DNA from 3 places in the Candidatus Clostridium eludens genome. Region 1 is predicted to be linked to each of the others. Evidence: riboswitches for the same ligand, from Rfam matches in the RefSeq annotation. Region 1 holds a riboswitch; each other region holds the start of a gene.
The links. A riboswitch is a leader RNA that binds a small molecule or an ion and turns the genes downstream of it on or off. The one in region 1 is predicted to bind S-adenosylmethionine.
Positions count from the first base shown of each region.

Region 2: it holds a riboswitch for S-adenosylmethionine, as region 1 does, so the genes downstream of both, ACJDU8_RS05220 (ABC transporter permease) here and ACJDU8_RS00240 (YdbC family protein) in region 1, are expected to answer to the same signal.
Region 3: it holds a riboswitch for S-adenosylmethionine, as region 1 does, so the genes downstream of both, nifH (nitrogenase iron protein) here and ACJDU8_RS00240 (YdbC family protein) in region 1, are expected to answer to the same signal.

Region 1 is NZ_JBJHZX010000001.1:58,075-63,464, forward strand. It holds gene ACJDU8_RS00220 (sensor histidine kinase) at 1-477, opposite strand, end outside; gene ACJDU8_RS00225 (winged helix-turn-helix domain-containing protein) at 571-1,149, opposite strand; gene ACJDU8_RS00230 (PrsW family intramembrane metalloprotease) at 1,146-1,952, opposite strand; gene ACJDU8_RS00235 (beta-class carbonic anhydrase) at 2,072-2,644, opposite strand; gene ACJDU8_RS00240 (YdbC family protein) at 2,686-2,907, opposite strand; SAM riboswitch class I at 3,207-3,324, opposite strand; gene ACJDU8_RS00245 (methyl-accepting chemotaxis protein) at 3,392-4,543, opposite strand; gene ACJDU8_RS00250 (DUF2089 domain-containing protein) at 4,989-5,354, shown strand; gene ACJDU8_RS00255 (SHOCT-like domain-containing protein) at 5,377-5,390, shown strand, end outside.
Region 2 is NZ_JBJHZX010000005.1:171,315-176,704, reverse strand. It holds gene ACJDU8_RS05230 (ABC transporter ATP-binding protein) at 1-11, opposite strand, end outside; gene ACJDU8_RS05225 (glycine betaine ABC transporter substrate-binding protein) at 61-978, opposite strand; gene ACJDU8_RS05220 (ABC transporter permease) at 1,002-1,640, opposite strand; SAM riboswitch class I at 1,821-1,928, opposite strand; gene ACJDU8_RS05215 (2'-5' RNA ligase family protein) at 2,109-2,654, shown strand; gene ACJDU8_RS05210 (TerC/Alx family metal homeostasis membrane protein) at 2,705-3,568, opposite strand; gene rd (rubredoxin) at 3,974-4,663, opposite strand; gene map (type I methionyl aminopeptidase) at 4,908-5,390, opposite strand, start outside.
Region 3 is NZ_JBJHZX010000021.1:49,722-55,111, reverse strand. It holds gene ACJDU8_RS14475 (nitrogenase component 1) at 1-353, opposite strand, end outside; gene ACJDU8_RS14470 (nitrogenase component 1) at 523-2,103, opposite strand; gene nifH (nitrogenase iron protein) at 2,206-3,024, opposite strand; SAM riboswitch class I at 3,290-3,393, opposite strand; gene ACJDU8_RS14460 (AAA family ATPase) at 3,605-4,540, shown strand; gene ACJDU8_RS14455 (DUF58 domain-containing protein) at 5,020-5,390, shown strand, end outside.

The DNA.
Region 1 (5,390 bases):
TAGCCCCCCTGACATAATTACACCTAATATTAAAGCAAGACACAATGAGATAATTCCTACACTTATCAGTATCCTGTTTAAAGTACTTAAAAACATCAAATCTCTATCACTATAGTAAAAAGGACCATAATACCCAATTATGGCAGTACCTATTTTTTGAGAATTTTTCATTAGAGGGTATTCATCTTGCTTATAGCTTCCTTTCCAATTTGGATAAAGCTTCATCATGTTTTGTGACATATGAACAAGCATTGCCTGACACATGCCGCTATTATATGATGTTGCATCCCAAATCGTTTTCCCTGATAAATCTTTTACAGTAAGTATAATTCCATTCTCTAGTGCATTTATACCCGTACTCTCTATTACATCTTTGTCCCATCCATGGCTGCTGTACAGCTGAACTAGAGAATTTACTATATTCTGACTGGTATGTTCGTGGGTTTGTATACCATAATTTTTAAATTGTTTCTCCAAAAAAAGTTTGCCAGTATACTAATTAAAACTACGCAAATTAGTGCTACAAGCATATATGAAAAAGATAATTTTCTTCTCAAGCTTCTTTGCATATTATTCACCGCCAAACCTATAACCAACTTTATATACGGTTAAAATATATTCAGGTTCTCTAGAATTATCTTCAATTTTCTGTCTTAAATTTTTAACATGGGCATCTATAATTCTGTCAAATCCATTGAAATCTTCCTCAAGAGCTAAATTTACTAATTCTTCCCTAGTAAAAGTTTTTTGAGGATATTTTACCAGTGTCATTAATATATTATATTCACTAGACGTTAAATTCACAGTTATTCCATTTTTCCTTACCTCATGTTTGGTGGCATTTAATACTAAGTCTCCATTATTAATGGATAAAATATTTGAAAGTGGTATTGCCTCCTCTTTAGTTCTTCTTAAATGTGCCATCACCCTAGCCACCAGCTGATTCGAGCTAAAAGGCTTAGTTACATAATCGTCAGCTCCAATATTAAAACCTTCCAATACAGTTTTTTCATCCACTTTAGCAGTCAACATAATTATTGGAATCCTAGATTTTTTCCTTAACATTTTGCATATATCTTCACCAGATATATCTGGCAACATTAAATCTAATACAATTAGTGCAGGACTAATCTTTTGTGTAGAAATTATGAAGTTAAATTATTCACATCATATAATTGCTTTTTTCCCTTCCTCCACATAATATAAAGTATCAATACACTTACCATACCTACCATAACATCTCCTACTAAAAAAGCAATATTAGATGATGTAAATATTGACATTATATATGGAATACCATCCCAAAGTGCATGGAGTATAACTACAGTTACATATGCTTCAATTACCCTTACATTTATTTTAGTACTTCCCCGGGAGCATTGACTTACAATGGTACCTCCTAATATTGCTGTCCATGTACCATGTCCTAATGGAGATAATATTCCTCTTAGCAAAGTAGTATATACAACTAAAGACAAACTGCCTCCACCTCGTAAAAAAGTTGTAAAAACATATCCCGAACTTTCTAAAGCTGCAAAACCCATGCCAGCTGCAGCACCCAGGATAATTCCATCTATCCTCAAACTATTGCATCTATGCTTTATTAAAATCAAAACACCAATAATTTTCGTAAATTCCTCAATGAGCCCAACTATGAATACAGATTTTAAATCAAGACTATTTATAAAAATGGGTTCTATTATTCCTGCTGAAAAAGTCCCTAAAAATCCTCCATAAAAAAAGCTTGCTAAAATGTCTATCATCCTTACCCTGCTAAAATAGCGTCTTTCGTAAAAAAATGCCACATAAGTCACTGGTATAAGAAAATTTCCAAGTATAACTATAGCAGGGAACATATTAGGATTATCAGTAAATATCAAAACTGCTAATCCAATAACATAGGTTACAAAACCCACTAAAAGCAATCTATACCAATTGTATTGTTTTTTCATGTTAGTATATCTCCTTTATTTTTATTCTGCAGTATACTTTCTTTTTTAATATAATAAAATTATTATCTACTTTAACAAGGAGAATATACTAAATGACTTTAAGCAACTTAGATATAATATTACCTTATACTTTCTTCATATCCATTAACAATAATCTCTAACTTTCCTGTTTTAGGATCCATTATTAAACCATGAACTTTTATGTCCCCAGGGATTAAAGGGTGGTTTTTTATGGATTCCACACTTTCCTTGATAGATTCCTCTACAGAGTTAAATCCATGCAACCATTCCTTTATATCAATACCCGCATTACATAAAGTTGTTATTACATCTGGAGAAATACCTCGTTCTACTGCCTTTTTCAAAATTTTATCTACATTTAAGTTACTCATGCCACAATCATAATGACCAATTACTAAAACTTCATCTGCATGAAATTCATATACAGCAACTACAATACTTCTTATTATACTGCCAAAGGGATGCATTATAGAAGCACCCGCATTCTTAATAAGTTTTACATCTCCATTTTTAAGATTCAGTGCCTTTGGAAGAAGTTCTGTTAGTCTAGTATCCATACATGATAAAATCACCAACTTCTTATCTGGTTCCTTTGATGTTTCATATTTATCATATTCTTTATTTTCCACAAAATATTTATTATAATCCAGTATTTCTTGCAATTTATTCATAACCCATTCCTCCCAAAAATTTTAAACTACTTTATTGTCTTCTATAATTTCATCTCATTTAATACATCTCTTAACTTTTTTAATTCTTCATTTGTTAAAGTAATGCCCTTACCCATTTTTGTATGTTCAGGTGACCAATCTCTAATATCAAATTTAGGAGCATTATTATTCCAGCTTATTAAGTTCAGTTCTTTTTTCCAGCCCTTTGGTGATTCTGAAATGCATCCTATAGTTTCCTTTATCTCATATTTTATATCTGCCATACTGCAAACCTCCTATATTTGTTAAAATATATTATAAATAATATTATACTAAATACAGACCACTTACAAACTTAAAATTATATTTTAAATACTAAATATGCTAAAGTTATGGATTTCATGGTAAAAAATACAACGCTATACTTGACATAAATATAAAATTGAAATATAGCAAATTTTCCTTTCACTTAATCCACTATAAAATACTTTGGGACAAACAATAAATGCTGTCTTATTTAAAAATCAAATACACTTTATACTCAAACTAATAAATTATATTATTTTATAAAAAAACACTACTTTTATTATCTTCCAGAATATCACAAAACCACTCTGTAGGAATTGACACCGATACATCTAAAAACTAATGCTGGTTGTCAGGCTTCATTGAGCTAGTCCCTCCACCTCTCTCGATAAGAGTATATAATATTAAATTTTCAAAAACCTAATATAATCAGAGGAAACACATATGATGTTTTATTAAACTTTAAAGTTCAAGTGCAATCTTATTTAACTCTTCCGACATTGAAGTTATTTCTTCTATACTTGCCGCAATTTCTTCTGTAGCAGCAGCTTGCTCCTGACTTGAAGATAATGAACTTTGACTTTTTTTACTTGATTCACTAACTTTTATTTTAATATTATCAGTCAATTTTTTGATTCTAGGTACTGTCCCTTTTGATTGATCAGATAGTCTCCTTATTTCCTTTGCAACCACCCCAAAGCCCTTACCGGCTTCTCCCGCTCTAGCTGCCTCAATAGCTGCATTCAATCCAAGCATTTTTGTTTCATCAGCAACTTTCTTTATAAAATGAGATATTTCATTAATTTCTTCTGACAGATTTATTACTTCTTTAATCTCATGATTAAGTTGTTGTTCATTTGTATGTATACTAGATGCCGATGCTGCCAATTCCTGAATAGCAGCAGATATGCCTGTGAGACTATTTTCTAAATTACTTGACATATTACGTAAATTAGAAGCAGCTTGCTTTGGAATAACTATACATAAAGTAGCAACAATTTCATAAGAGTTTTCTTCATCAAATAAAGGATATCCTGTTACCAACACAGGCACACCATAAACTGAACTATCCACTTCCTCTACTCTTGGTTGTTTTGAATTTATTACCTTTGCTGTAATAAAATCTTCTTTAAGTTGATCTCCTATTTTCAGAAGTGGCATTTTAAATTTCTTTGAAGATTGAATACTAACAATTTTATTAAGATCCGTTAAGATAAAACACGAACCTTCAGGGAACATTTCTGCTATAATTGGTGCAAAATCCATAAATGCTTTTGCTACAGGGTGAATTTTAGGAATTACAATAGAAAAAGCACCTACAGCAATCCCTTCACAATTAACCAGTGGCTCTGCAATTGTGCTAAGTCTTGTCCCGTAAAGAGAACGTGGAATATTTTCAAATATTGTTTTATTTTCTTTTATTGCTTTACCCACCACACTATTAATATCGATTTTTTCACCAATATGAAAAAGGTTCAAATCAAAATCTTTGGATGATTTTCTCCATGTAAATATATCTCCTTCTGTAATTAAATATAAAATACCTCCTGTAATTATATCTGATTGTAATTCACATAAATCTTTCAGATATTTCAACGCTTTTATTGACACCATAGAACCATCTCCTTTTTTAAACTACATTTAAATTTTCCCCGGTTAATAGCACGGTAATATTTTAGTATATTTACTAACATCCATCTCCTTTTTTAAATTAGCATTCTACTTTTTTGTAATGCTCGACAATATATGGTACTAAGCAAACATTCATGCCATTACTTATATATTTTACTATTGTAATTACCATATTTCAACCTTTTTTGACAATATAAACGCATAAAAAATTATGATTATATTTATTTTAGGAATATGATATTGAGTTTTTTCATTTTTGTTACAAAGATAACTCCATATTAATTTATCAAAACCCAAATTTAAATATTTAATTTTTATTTTAATAAATTTAATTTATATCAATAATAAAGTTAAAATAATTAATTTTATTATTGATTTATTCTTTCCTTCATATTATAATAAAAATATAGAAAAGGAGAGAACTATTATGAGCTATAGAGTGATAAGCAAATGTCCCATATGTAATTCAAAATTAAACGTAATTAAACTTAGATGTAATAAATGTGGTACTGTTATTGAAAATAACTTTGAATTTTCTAAATTTGAGTATTTAGAAGAAGAACATCTCAACTTTATGGAAGTTTTTTTAAAGTGCAGAGGTAATATTAAAGATGTGGAAAAAGAACTTGGTATATCCTATCCAACTGTAAGAGCTAAATTAGATGAAGTTGTCTCTGCCCTTGGCTATACCGTAGCAAAAAAACCTACATCAAGTAATAAGGAAATAATCGATATGCTGGAAAAAGGTGAAATATCTGCTGAGCAAGCCATAAACATGATAAAAGAACATTAAAATTTGAAAGGATGTATTTAAAATGAAAGAAGACAT
Region 2 (5,390 bases), on a different contig from region 1:
GTATTTGCCAAACTATATTCACCTCTTTTCATAGCATACATCATATTAAAATATAATGTATTATTTGCTAAACTCCTTATTAAAAAAGTCTTTTGCTACATCTGAGTATTCTTTCTTATCTATATCTACCTGAGCATTTAGCTTAATTAAAGTAGCATTATCTAATTTAGCAGTGACTTTATTTAAAATATCCTTTATTTCAGGATTTTTGCTTAAAATATCACCTCTAACCACTGGCGCTACATTATAAGGTGGCCATGCATGCTTGTCGTCTTCCAGTGATACAAATTCATCCTTACGTAGTTGTCCTTCTGTAGTATATGCAACTGCTACATCAGCTTTATCATTATGAAGTACATCGTATTTAATGCCATTATCATATATTTTTTTATCCTTAAAATTAAATGCACCATATATTTGTACTAACCTAGGCATACCATCAGCTCTTACGTCAAATTCTCCTTGGGATGCATACCTTAAGTTACTGGCATTTTTTTGTAGGTCAGAAATAGTATGAATGTTATATTTATCTGATGCTTTTTTAGTGATAACCAGTCCTTGCGAATCATTTCCAGAAGATGGGTTTAGCCAAATTAAGTTGAATTTTTCTTTATATTTTTTAGATACTTCGTCATAGACTTCTTTTGAATCAAATTTAGGCTGCTCTTTTAATATTGACTGCAAGCCTGTACCAGTATATTCAGGATAAAGATCTATATCTCCCTTAACTAGGGAAGGATGTACTACAGCATCACCTAAATTCAATTTTCTTTCTACTTTATATCCTGCCTTTTCTAAAGCATCTGCATATAATTCACCTAGAATAAGTGATTCTGTAAAGTTTTTAGAACCCACTTTTATAGTAGGCTTATTGGAGCCGGCAGTATTTGATTTATTGCCGCAGCCTGTAAAAGAAAGAGTAAATAACAGTGAAGCAGCTAATGAGAATAATACAGTCTTTTTAAATTTTTTATACATATTTAATTCCCCCTATAATTTATTTAAATTCTTTGGTATCTAATGATATTATGTTGTAATAGAGCTAGCAATATTTCTGATGTTATAGATAACAGTGCAACGGAAATTCCTCCAAGTAGCAGCATTTTAGAATCATTCAGACTTAAACCTGTAAATATAAAATCTCCAAGACCTCCGGCCCCAATGTATGATGCTAAAGCAGCACTGGCTATTACTTCTACAGCAGAAGTTCTGATGCCTGTAATTATTAAAGGCAGAGCTAGTGGTAGTTCAATTTTAAATAGTATTCTTTGGGGTCCCATGCCCATGCCTCTGGCACTTTCTAAGATGAATTTATCTACATTTTTAAATCCCAGATAGGTATTTATTAAAGTAGGCGGTATAGCAAGAATAGTTAGCGCCAATAGAGCGGGAGGAAAGCCAGTTCCAAGTATAGGCATAACTAGTACAAGTATGGCCAGACTCGGAATAATTCTTAAAAAATTAAATAAGTTCATTATGACTGTGGAAAATTTTTTATTTTTAGAACATATAATTCCCAGTGGTACAGATATGATAATGCTAGTTACAATGGCTATAGTACTTATTAATATGTGAATTCTAATAGCCTTATAATATTCTAAATGAGTACTTTGCAAATAATTAATAATAGCAGCTAACATAATAATTTTCACCTCCTCCTGTTAATAAATAAAATGGGAAAGACCAGGTTGATCTTTTTAAATTATTAAGTTGTGAAAAGATTAACTTAGCCTCTAGTTTTGTAGTTAACTAAGCAATTCTATTAAAAATAAAAAAATTTTCCGCTGAGAAACTGCAGAAAACTATTGTAATCTTTGGGCTTCTCATCTTCTGGGTTTTCACCCTCTGGAATTAGCACCGTTAAATAAAATTATATTCAGGTTGCTTAGACTTCATAGGGCCAGTCCCTCTGTCACTCTTGATAAGAATTTTCCATATTTAATTATATTTTATGAAAAAGTATATATTCTTATAATATGTTTGTCAATACCTAATTTTTATATAATTTCTAAATATAGTACACAAAGTAATTGAGAATGGAAATGTAGTTATATGAAAATAATAATGATATAATGTTCATTGATAAATAATGAAAGGAAGAGATTAAGGTGGAACGATACGTTATTGTGTGTGCTATAGGTGGAGAAGCATTAAAATTTCATGAGAAATTAACTAATGATGTCTGTTATAAATTCAATAAAAAACGTACTAAATTACCGGCCCATTTTACAATAAAAGCACCTTTTGAAACTGATAAAATTGAGGATATAACAAATATCTTAAATAAATTTTCTAAGAGTAATTATAAGCCACCAATAAAAATTGAAGGTTATGGAACATTTAGAGAAGATGTAGTTTATATGGATATAAAAATGTCATCACAAGCTAAAAAAGTCCACGACGATTTTATAGATGAATTAGAAAAGGTACCGTGGATAAAATTCAAACATAATGAAGGAAAAAATAAAGTTTTTCATTGTACCGTAGTATCTAAGAGAATAAAGGATAGATTCAAAGAAATATGGGATTATGTTAATAAATATACCTGTAATTTTAATGAGTATTTTGATAATATATCTCTTTATCAGTGGAAAAATAATACATGGGAATTAGTAAAAAAGTATAAACTTAATGATAGCCATGAAATTCTATAAGCTAGGCTATCATTAAAATTTATCCTTAATTTTAAAATATGTTTGTACAGTTATTTAGTAGAGTTTTTAGAGATTTTGGAAGGATGGTAAGTAGCTGCTTTTTTATTTAAAATCATAGAGGCTAAAATACTCGCTGACATTATTGCAAATATAATTAATAAGGATGCTATTATTGAAATATTTATGTGGAAAAAAGTAATTGAAAGTTTAATGCCTGTAAATATAAGTATACATGCAACTCCATATTTAACATAAGCAAAGCTTTTATGAAGTTTTTCAAGTACAAAATACATGTTTCTAAGCCCTAATATAGCAAATATATTTGAAGTATATACTATAAACGGATCTGTAGTTATAGAAAATATAGCAGGTATTGAGTCTATTGCAAAAATTATATCTGAAGCTTCTATTAATATTAATATAGCGAATAATGGAGTTGCATAAAGTATGCTATTTTTCTTAACAAAAAATTTTTCGCCTTGTAATTCTTTGGATACCGGAATTATTTTATTAAGTAATTTAATTATTTTACTGTCATGAAAGTTATTCGATTTATTATGGTTAAAAAACATTTTAATACCACTTACTATAAGTACCAGTCCAAATATATATAACATCCAGTGAAATTTATTGACAATGGTTACTCCTAATAGTATAAATATAAGCCTTAATACCACTGCTCCGAAGATTCCGTAGGTTAATACTCTTTTTTGATATTCTGGTTTTATTGAAAAACTTTCAAATATGAGTAAGAATAAAAAGATATTATCAAGGCTGAGACTTTGTTCAATTACATACCCGCCTAGAAAAGATAGGGCTTTTTCCGGTCCCATGAAAATATAAATTCCAATGTTAAATATTAAAGCTAGTCCTACCCAAAAGCATAAGCGTAATAAAGATTTTTTTGTAGACATAAAATTTTACCTCCCATTTTTTAATTGAGTATCTGAAAATCAAATAACAAGCAAACTTATAATAAAAAAAATAAGACCTTTAACGTAATTCACAATAAGTAAAATTATGAATTATGTTAAAAGTCTTATTACCCTGTTAGGGTTTACAAAACCAGATTTAGAAAATATAAATCGAAATGTTGACTTTGTAATTTCAATTACTCCCTTTTAACAGCAATTATTAAGTTTAACTTTATATTTATATATTAATATATATTTTATATATTTTCAACATAATAATATTAAATTTTTATAATTTATAGTAAAACTATAGGAGTTCCTTTAACTTTTTAAAAACTTATAATGTCAATTTGTAAAAGGAAATCCTATAGTTAATGTAAAGATTTTAAATCATATAATTATTATTTAGTCTAAGGGTTTAAATTTATCTTTGCCTACACCACAGACTGGGCATTTCCAGTTGCTAGGTAAATTTTCAAATAGAGTACCTACTTTAACACCCGAGTCAGGATCTCCTATAGCAGGATCATAAATGTATCCGCATATTGAACATTGATACTTAGGCATGTTTTTTACAGGATTATTCTTATTTGCTGCGTGAGTTGGTGAGGTTTGTGGAGACTTGCCACGTTTTACATTTTGATAATATGAGTATGTCATAGGGTCTATATCTTTTAATAATTCTGAATTAAGTACTTTTCCAATAAATATAGTGTGGGTTGCTACGTCTATTTCTTGTTCAACTTTTAACTCAATCCATGAAGCAGCATTATCAAGAACTATTGGGACACCGCTTGCACCTGTTTTAAAGGATACCCCAGAAAACTTATCAGTAGTTCTTCCTGATTTAAAACCGAACTTACCTATAAATTCTAAAGGGGCTTCTGTTGAAAGAGCGGATACTCCTATTAACTTGCTTTTTTGTATATATTCATGGGTAAGATTTTGTTTATTAATACTTACTGCAATTTTAGCTGGATCTGATGTTATCTGAAAAACTGTATTTGCAATTTGGCCATTTTTCTTACCTCCAGAAATAGAACTTATAACATATAAACCATAACTTAGTTTATAAAATGCTTTGTTATCAATCATAATTTAATTATACTTACATATATAAGATTTAATATGTAAGTAATGCCTCCTCTCGTTTATATATTGTTTTACTTAAATATTATATTAAAAGTAATATTTACTTATTCCCCTTTATTCTGTAATAGATCTTTTAAGTTGAAATGTTAAGTTATATATATTGTGTAACATGAATATTTTTATTCAATAGTTAAAATAATGCGGTAATAACAAACCACAAATAATAAGTATTATTTGTGGTTTGTTATCATATATTATCTTGATCTGTTAAGATTATAGGTTCATTTTTTGTTATAGCAATGGTGTGTTCATATTGTGCCGATAAGCTGCCGTCAGCAGTACGTGCTGTCCAATTATTATCATCTAATATGGTTCTGTAGGTTCCTATGTTTATCATAGGCTCTATGGTAATCACCATTCCTTCACTAAGCTTTAGCCCTCTTCCAGCTCTGCCGTAATGGGGTACCACTACGTCATCATGCATTACCTTACCTATGCCATGTCCTGTATAGTCTCTTACCACAGAATATCCTAGAGACTCTGCATAAGTTTGTATAACGTGACTTATATCTCCTATTCTATTTCCACAAATGGCTTCTTTTATACCTTTATAAAGGCATTTTTTTGTAACTTTCATAAGGTCTTCAGCTTTTTGTGAGACTTTTCCTACTGGATATGACCACGCAGAATCTGCCAGCCAGCCATTTGAATTTACAACCATATCAATAGT
Region 3 (5,390 bases), on a different contig from region 1:
ACATCATCTCCTATAAGTTCTCCAGTGCAACCTGTAGCTACCACAAATAATTCACCCTTGTAAATTGCTAAAACTGATTTTATTAAATCATCAAGTTTTTTTTCACCTCCAAATACTATATCATTCTCACCTACATTTACACTGGCAACATTACCTCCACCAGTACTGGTAGAACCTTGAAAACCATTTTCAAATCCCATAAAAAAATATTGTTTGTACATACATCCCGGACCACAATTCGCAATTGGAACACCATTCTTAATTGCTACTGCAGTATATGCACCACCCACTGCACAAGCATAATGGGGATGTACTATTGTACTACTTTTTTTATTTATCTTAGTCTCAGCCACTCTAATCCTCCTCATATATTCTTAAGAAATTTTTTTTACTACGTTTTCGCAGTTTTTTATTTTTTGATTACTTTATTAGAGCTAATAGTTAGAGGATCACCTGCTTACACAGTGTATCCTAAATTACTTAGTCCTGCCCGTCCATAACCAAAGTGTCAGTGCAACTTACTTACACAGTTTTTGCTATTTCATCAAACACTTCAAGTTTTACTCTTTCATCAAGCACTTCAGGATGCTTTGCAAGCAAAAATGGATCATTTTGGCTAAGCCACCATTCATTATATGGACTTTTAACGTGTCTAGAAAGAACCTCATTAAACTTCTTTCTTGCAAGAATATCTAATAGAACCTCACCTGTCCGAATTATTCCATCATAACCAACAGGAAAATGCTCATCACCCATGGCTAAAGATGGGATACCAAGTTTTGCCGCTTCAGGTGCAAGTCCTTGATGTCGAATTATTACAAAATCTGTCTTTACTCGTTTAAATAGGGCATTTAGTTGGAATGCCTGTGTTTTACTTACTGTAAAATTAGGAATATCTCCGTAAGTGCTTATAAGTTCATTCAGCGTATCCTGATTCTCATGTCCACCATCATAAACAGGATCGTGATGGAATACCACAGAACCATCAACACCTATCCCTAATTCACGCAAAACTGAAATAAGACTATGTGCATAAGATGAACCTGTCATAATAAATCCTTTAATTCCTTTAAACTTTTTGCGCAATTCTTCAATTTTGGGAAGTACTTTTTCATGTTCGTTCTTTATATACTCTTCGGTTTCTTTTTCTTTGCCAACAATTTTACCAATTGCCCTGAACCAGGCATCCGTACCTGCAATTCCATAAGGCTGAGGTGCATCAATCTGTGGAACACCAAAATGTTCCTCAAGTGCTGTAGCCATATAAGAACCAAGTGTGTGACAAAAAGTTGCAGTAGCCACAGCTTCCGATGCTTGGGCAAGTTCATCATAGCTTGCCATATCTATCATATAATTTACTCTCAGACCAAGAGGTTTTAACATTTCTGTAAAATAATCAGTTCCCCACAAAGCTACGATGTTAATTAAATCTTTTTGCTTTTCAGGTTTACGTTTTACTATTTGACGTAAAACTCCATGCTGTGAAATATCAAATCCAGTACTCCAGTGTTTTGATCGAAATCCTTCGCAATGTAAGGGAATAACTGTCACTCCAATTTCTTTTTCCATCTCTTCTGCAACACTCTCTATATCTTCACCTATAATAGCAGTAGCACACGCCATGGAAATAAAAATTGCCTTAGGATTAAAACGTTCCTTTGCATCTCGTATTGTTTGTTTTAGTTTATCCGAAGCACCAAAAACCATATCATTTTCCAAAAGATTTGTGCTGTAAATCTGTAAATTCTGTGGTGGTTTATTTCTTCTTCCAAGTCCCATGTTAAAGGCAAGATTAAACCAAGGGTTATCTGCCGAACATCCAATTGGAGCATGCTGAATAAGTACACAGTCTGTAATATTTCCTATTTGACATTCAACAATAGCATTAGCACACATCGTCTGTTGATTCAACGGTGAATTTAATTCACACAACCGACAAGCTTTCTGTTTTCCACAACCATCATGTTTTCTTTGACTTCTCAATTCATAGTTTGATTCCTTCCACAACTCAGTTGCCGAACCATCCCAAGCAGTTATAGTTCCTAATCTCGTCTCTCGGTTTTCTACTTCCGTCAAGTTAAGATTTATTGTTTTTTTTGACATTGTATCATCCTTTCTATTCTCTATACATATGAAATCCATTATCTTATATAAGCATTTATATTACATGGTTTATCACGTAAACTTCAGCCGAACCCACGTTATTTAATCTATAAGTCCATGCTCTAAAAATATTTCTTCAAGTCTTTCCTGACTCATAGGTTTTGGAATTACAAACAATTCATTTTCTTCTATGGATTTTGCAAGAGATCTATATTCAGCAGCCTGATTCTCATCAGAATCAAACTGTATTACTGTCTGTTTGTGAATTTCAGCTTTTTGGACCACATTATCCCTTGGAACAAAGTAAATTAGCTGAGTGCCTAATTCTTTTGCAAAAGTCTCCAATAATTTCTTTTCATTGTCTACATTTCTGCTGTTGCAAATAATTCCACCTAATCTTACTCCACCTTTTTTAGCATATTTTTTTATTCCTTTTGATATATTATTTGCTGCGTAAAGTGCCATCATTTCACCACTGGCTACAATATATATTTCTTTGGCTTTTCCTTCACGGATAGGCATAGCAAAGCCTCCACACACAACATCGCCTAATACATCATAAAAAACATAGTCTAAGTCATCAGTATATGCTCCTAACCTCTCCAGCATGTTTATAGATGTAATTATTCCTCTTCCTGCACATCCTACACCTGGTTCTGGGCCGCCAGATTCAACACATCTTATTCCTTTAAAGCCCGTCTTCATTATATAATCTAATTCTACATCCTCTCCTTCTTCCCTTAAAGTATCTAAAACTGTCTTTTGTGCAAGTCCCCCTAAAAGAAGTCTAGTAGAATCAGCTTTAGGATCACAACCAACTACCATAACATTTTTCCCTATTTCAGCTAATCCTGCTGTTAAATTTTGTGTAGTTGTAGATTTACCTATTCCACCTTTTCCATAAATTGCCACTTGTCTCATATATACGTTCCTCCTCAAATTGAAAATATGATTATTAAATTTATCTCTGGCTTCTTCAGGTGTTAAAAATTCACTGGTCACCACCAGCCTAGTTTCATTTATATCCTTTCTGCATAACTTAAATATAAAAAAAGACCAAGTAAACCGAGTAAAACTCAGTTAACTTAGTCTCCAGTGCGTCTGGTCAACTAAGGTATCGAAATTAATATTATACAATAAAAAACTTCTTACAGATGAAATGTAAGAAGTTTAAATCATTCTTAATATCTCATCTTCCAGGTTACCCCGCAGGAATTAGCACCATTGAATAAATAACATTCAGGTTGCCGGGCATCATAGGGCCAGTCCCTCCGCCTCTCTTGATAAGAAATCTTATATTGAATTTTAATTGAAATAATGTACTTTTACTTATTGATAGTACTATACAATTTTTTAGTTCTTTTGTCAATAGTTAATTTTTATAACTTCAATAAGTAATATGAAAATACCCCTAAAGTACAATTTTGGCTTCTTGTAATATTATTTTTATAGTATTATTATATTAATAAAATTAGGATGATGGCAGTAGGAGGAGTTTAGTTTGAGGAAAGATATAGAAGATGTCATAGAAAATATATCCAATGTTATAATTGGCAAAGAATTAGTGGTTCTGGATATGTTAAAGGCAATTTTAGCAGAAGGCCATGTGCTTATTGAAGATATTCCTGGTGTTGGGAAGACTATGCTGGCAAAGGCTTTAAGTAAAAGCTTGGACTTAAATTTTAATAGAATCCAATTTACACCAGATATATTGCCTTCTGATATACTTGGAGTTTCTATTTATAATCCAAAAAGCTGTGAATTTGACTTTAAAAAAGGACCAATCTTTTCAAATATGATTTTGGCAGATGAAATAAACCGAACTTCACCTAAAACTCAAAGTGCATTAATTGAAGTAATGGAGGAATGTCAGGTTACTGATGGAAATAATACCTATCCATTAGAGCTGCCCTTTATAGTAATAGCTACAGAAAACCCTCTAGAATATACCGGAACTTTTCCATTACCCGAAGCAGTACTGGATAGATTTATGATTAAATTATCTTTAGGATATCCTACAAAAGATGAAGAGATAAAAATGCTTTCTACTAGAAGTAAAAATCCACTAAACGGCATAAGCTCTGTTATAACACTTAGTAAATTAAAGCAGCACCAAAGCCAGGTTACAAATGTGCATGTAAGTAAAGGAATATATAAATTTATAGTTGATATAGTCCATAAGACAAGAAATTGCACCGAATTGTTTTTGGGAGCATCACCAAGGACTTCTATTGCATTGTTAAAAATATCTCAGGCAACTGCATACATATATGAAAGAAACTATGTAATTCCAGATGATGTGAAAGAAAATATAAAGAAAGTACTTTCCCATAGAGTAATATTATCAAAAGAAGAAAAATTTAAGGGTACAGATGTTTCTACCATTATAGATAATATAATAAAAGAAATATCCGTACCAAACATTAAATATTCATGATAAAATTTAAAAATTCATTTTTGATTACTTTAGCCCTATTAATCGTAGTTCATTATTTTTATGGGAAAGAAATAGTTAATTCTTTACTTCTAGTATTTTTATCAATGTTATTGCTTTCATTCATTTCATTACTTTTCTTAAAAAAATATATATCAGTTAACTTAAATTCAGAAAATAAAAAAAAATTTGTGGGTGAGAATTTAAAAATTTATTTACATTTGTATAATAGAAGTTTATTTTTATATCCTTATGTAAACTTTATATTAATTTTTTCTAATACAGAGGAAAAATTAAATGAGAGTTTAAGCTTATTACCTTTTAAGAAACTTGAAGTTCAATTAAATTTTAAATTGACTTCCAGAGGTATTTATAATTCAACAAATTATTTTCTAAAGGTGAAGGATGTATTTCTGATATCCTCAAGAAAAATAAATTTTAAGAGTAAATTTACTGTAACTGTCTATCCAAGAGATGTAAAATTGCCAATAGAAATTCAAAATATTATAGATAGTATATATAACTTCTCAAAAAATAATATGGCTTTACATGAACCAGACACTTATTCATCTGTTGATAAATATGGATTAGGAGATAATTTCAAAAATATACACTGGAAAATAAGTGCCAAAAGAAACAATTTATATGTAAAAAAATTTGATTCTATAAAAAAACAGAACATCCGCATTTATATAGATATGACAGATTATGCACCCATGACAGAAAATCTTCATAATGTGACAGATGAAAATTTAGTTTCTTTTTCGCTATCTATAATCAAATACTTGTTGTGGAAAAATGAAACCATTTATTTAAGTATTGAAAATTTGGAAATTTTCAATTTAGAATTAAA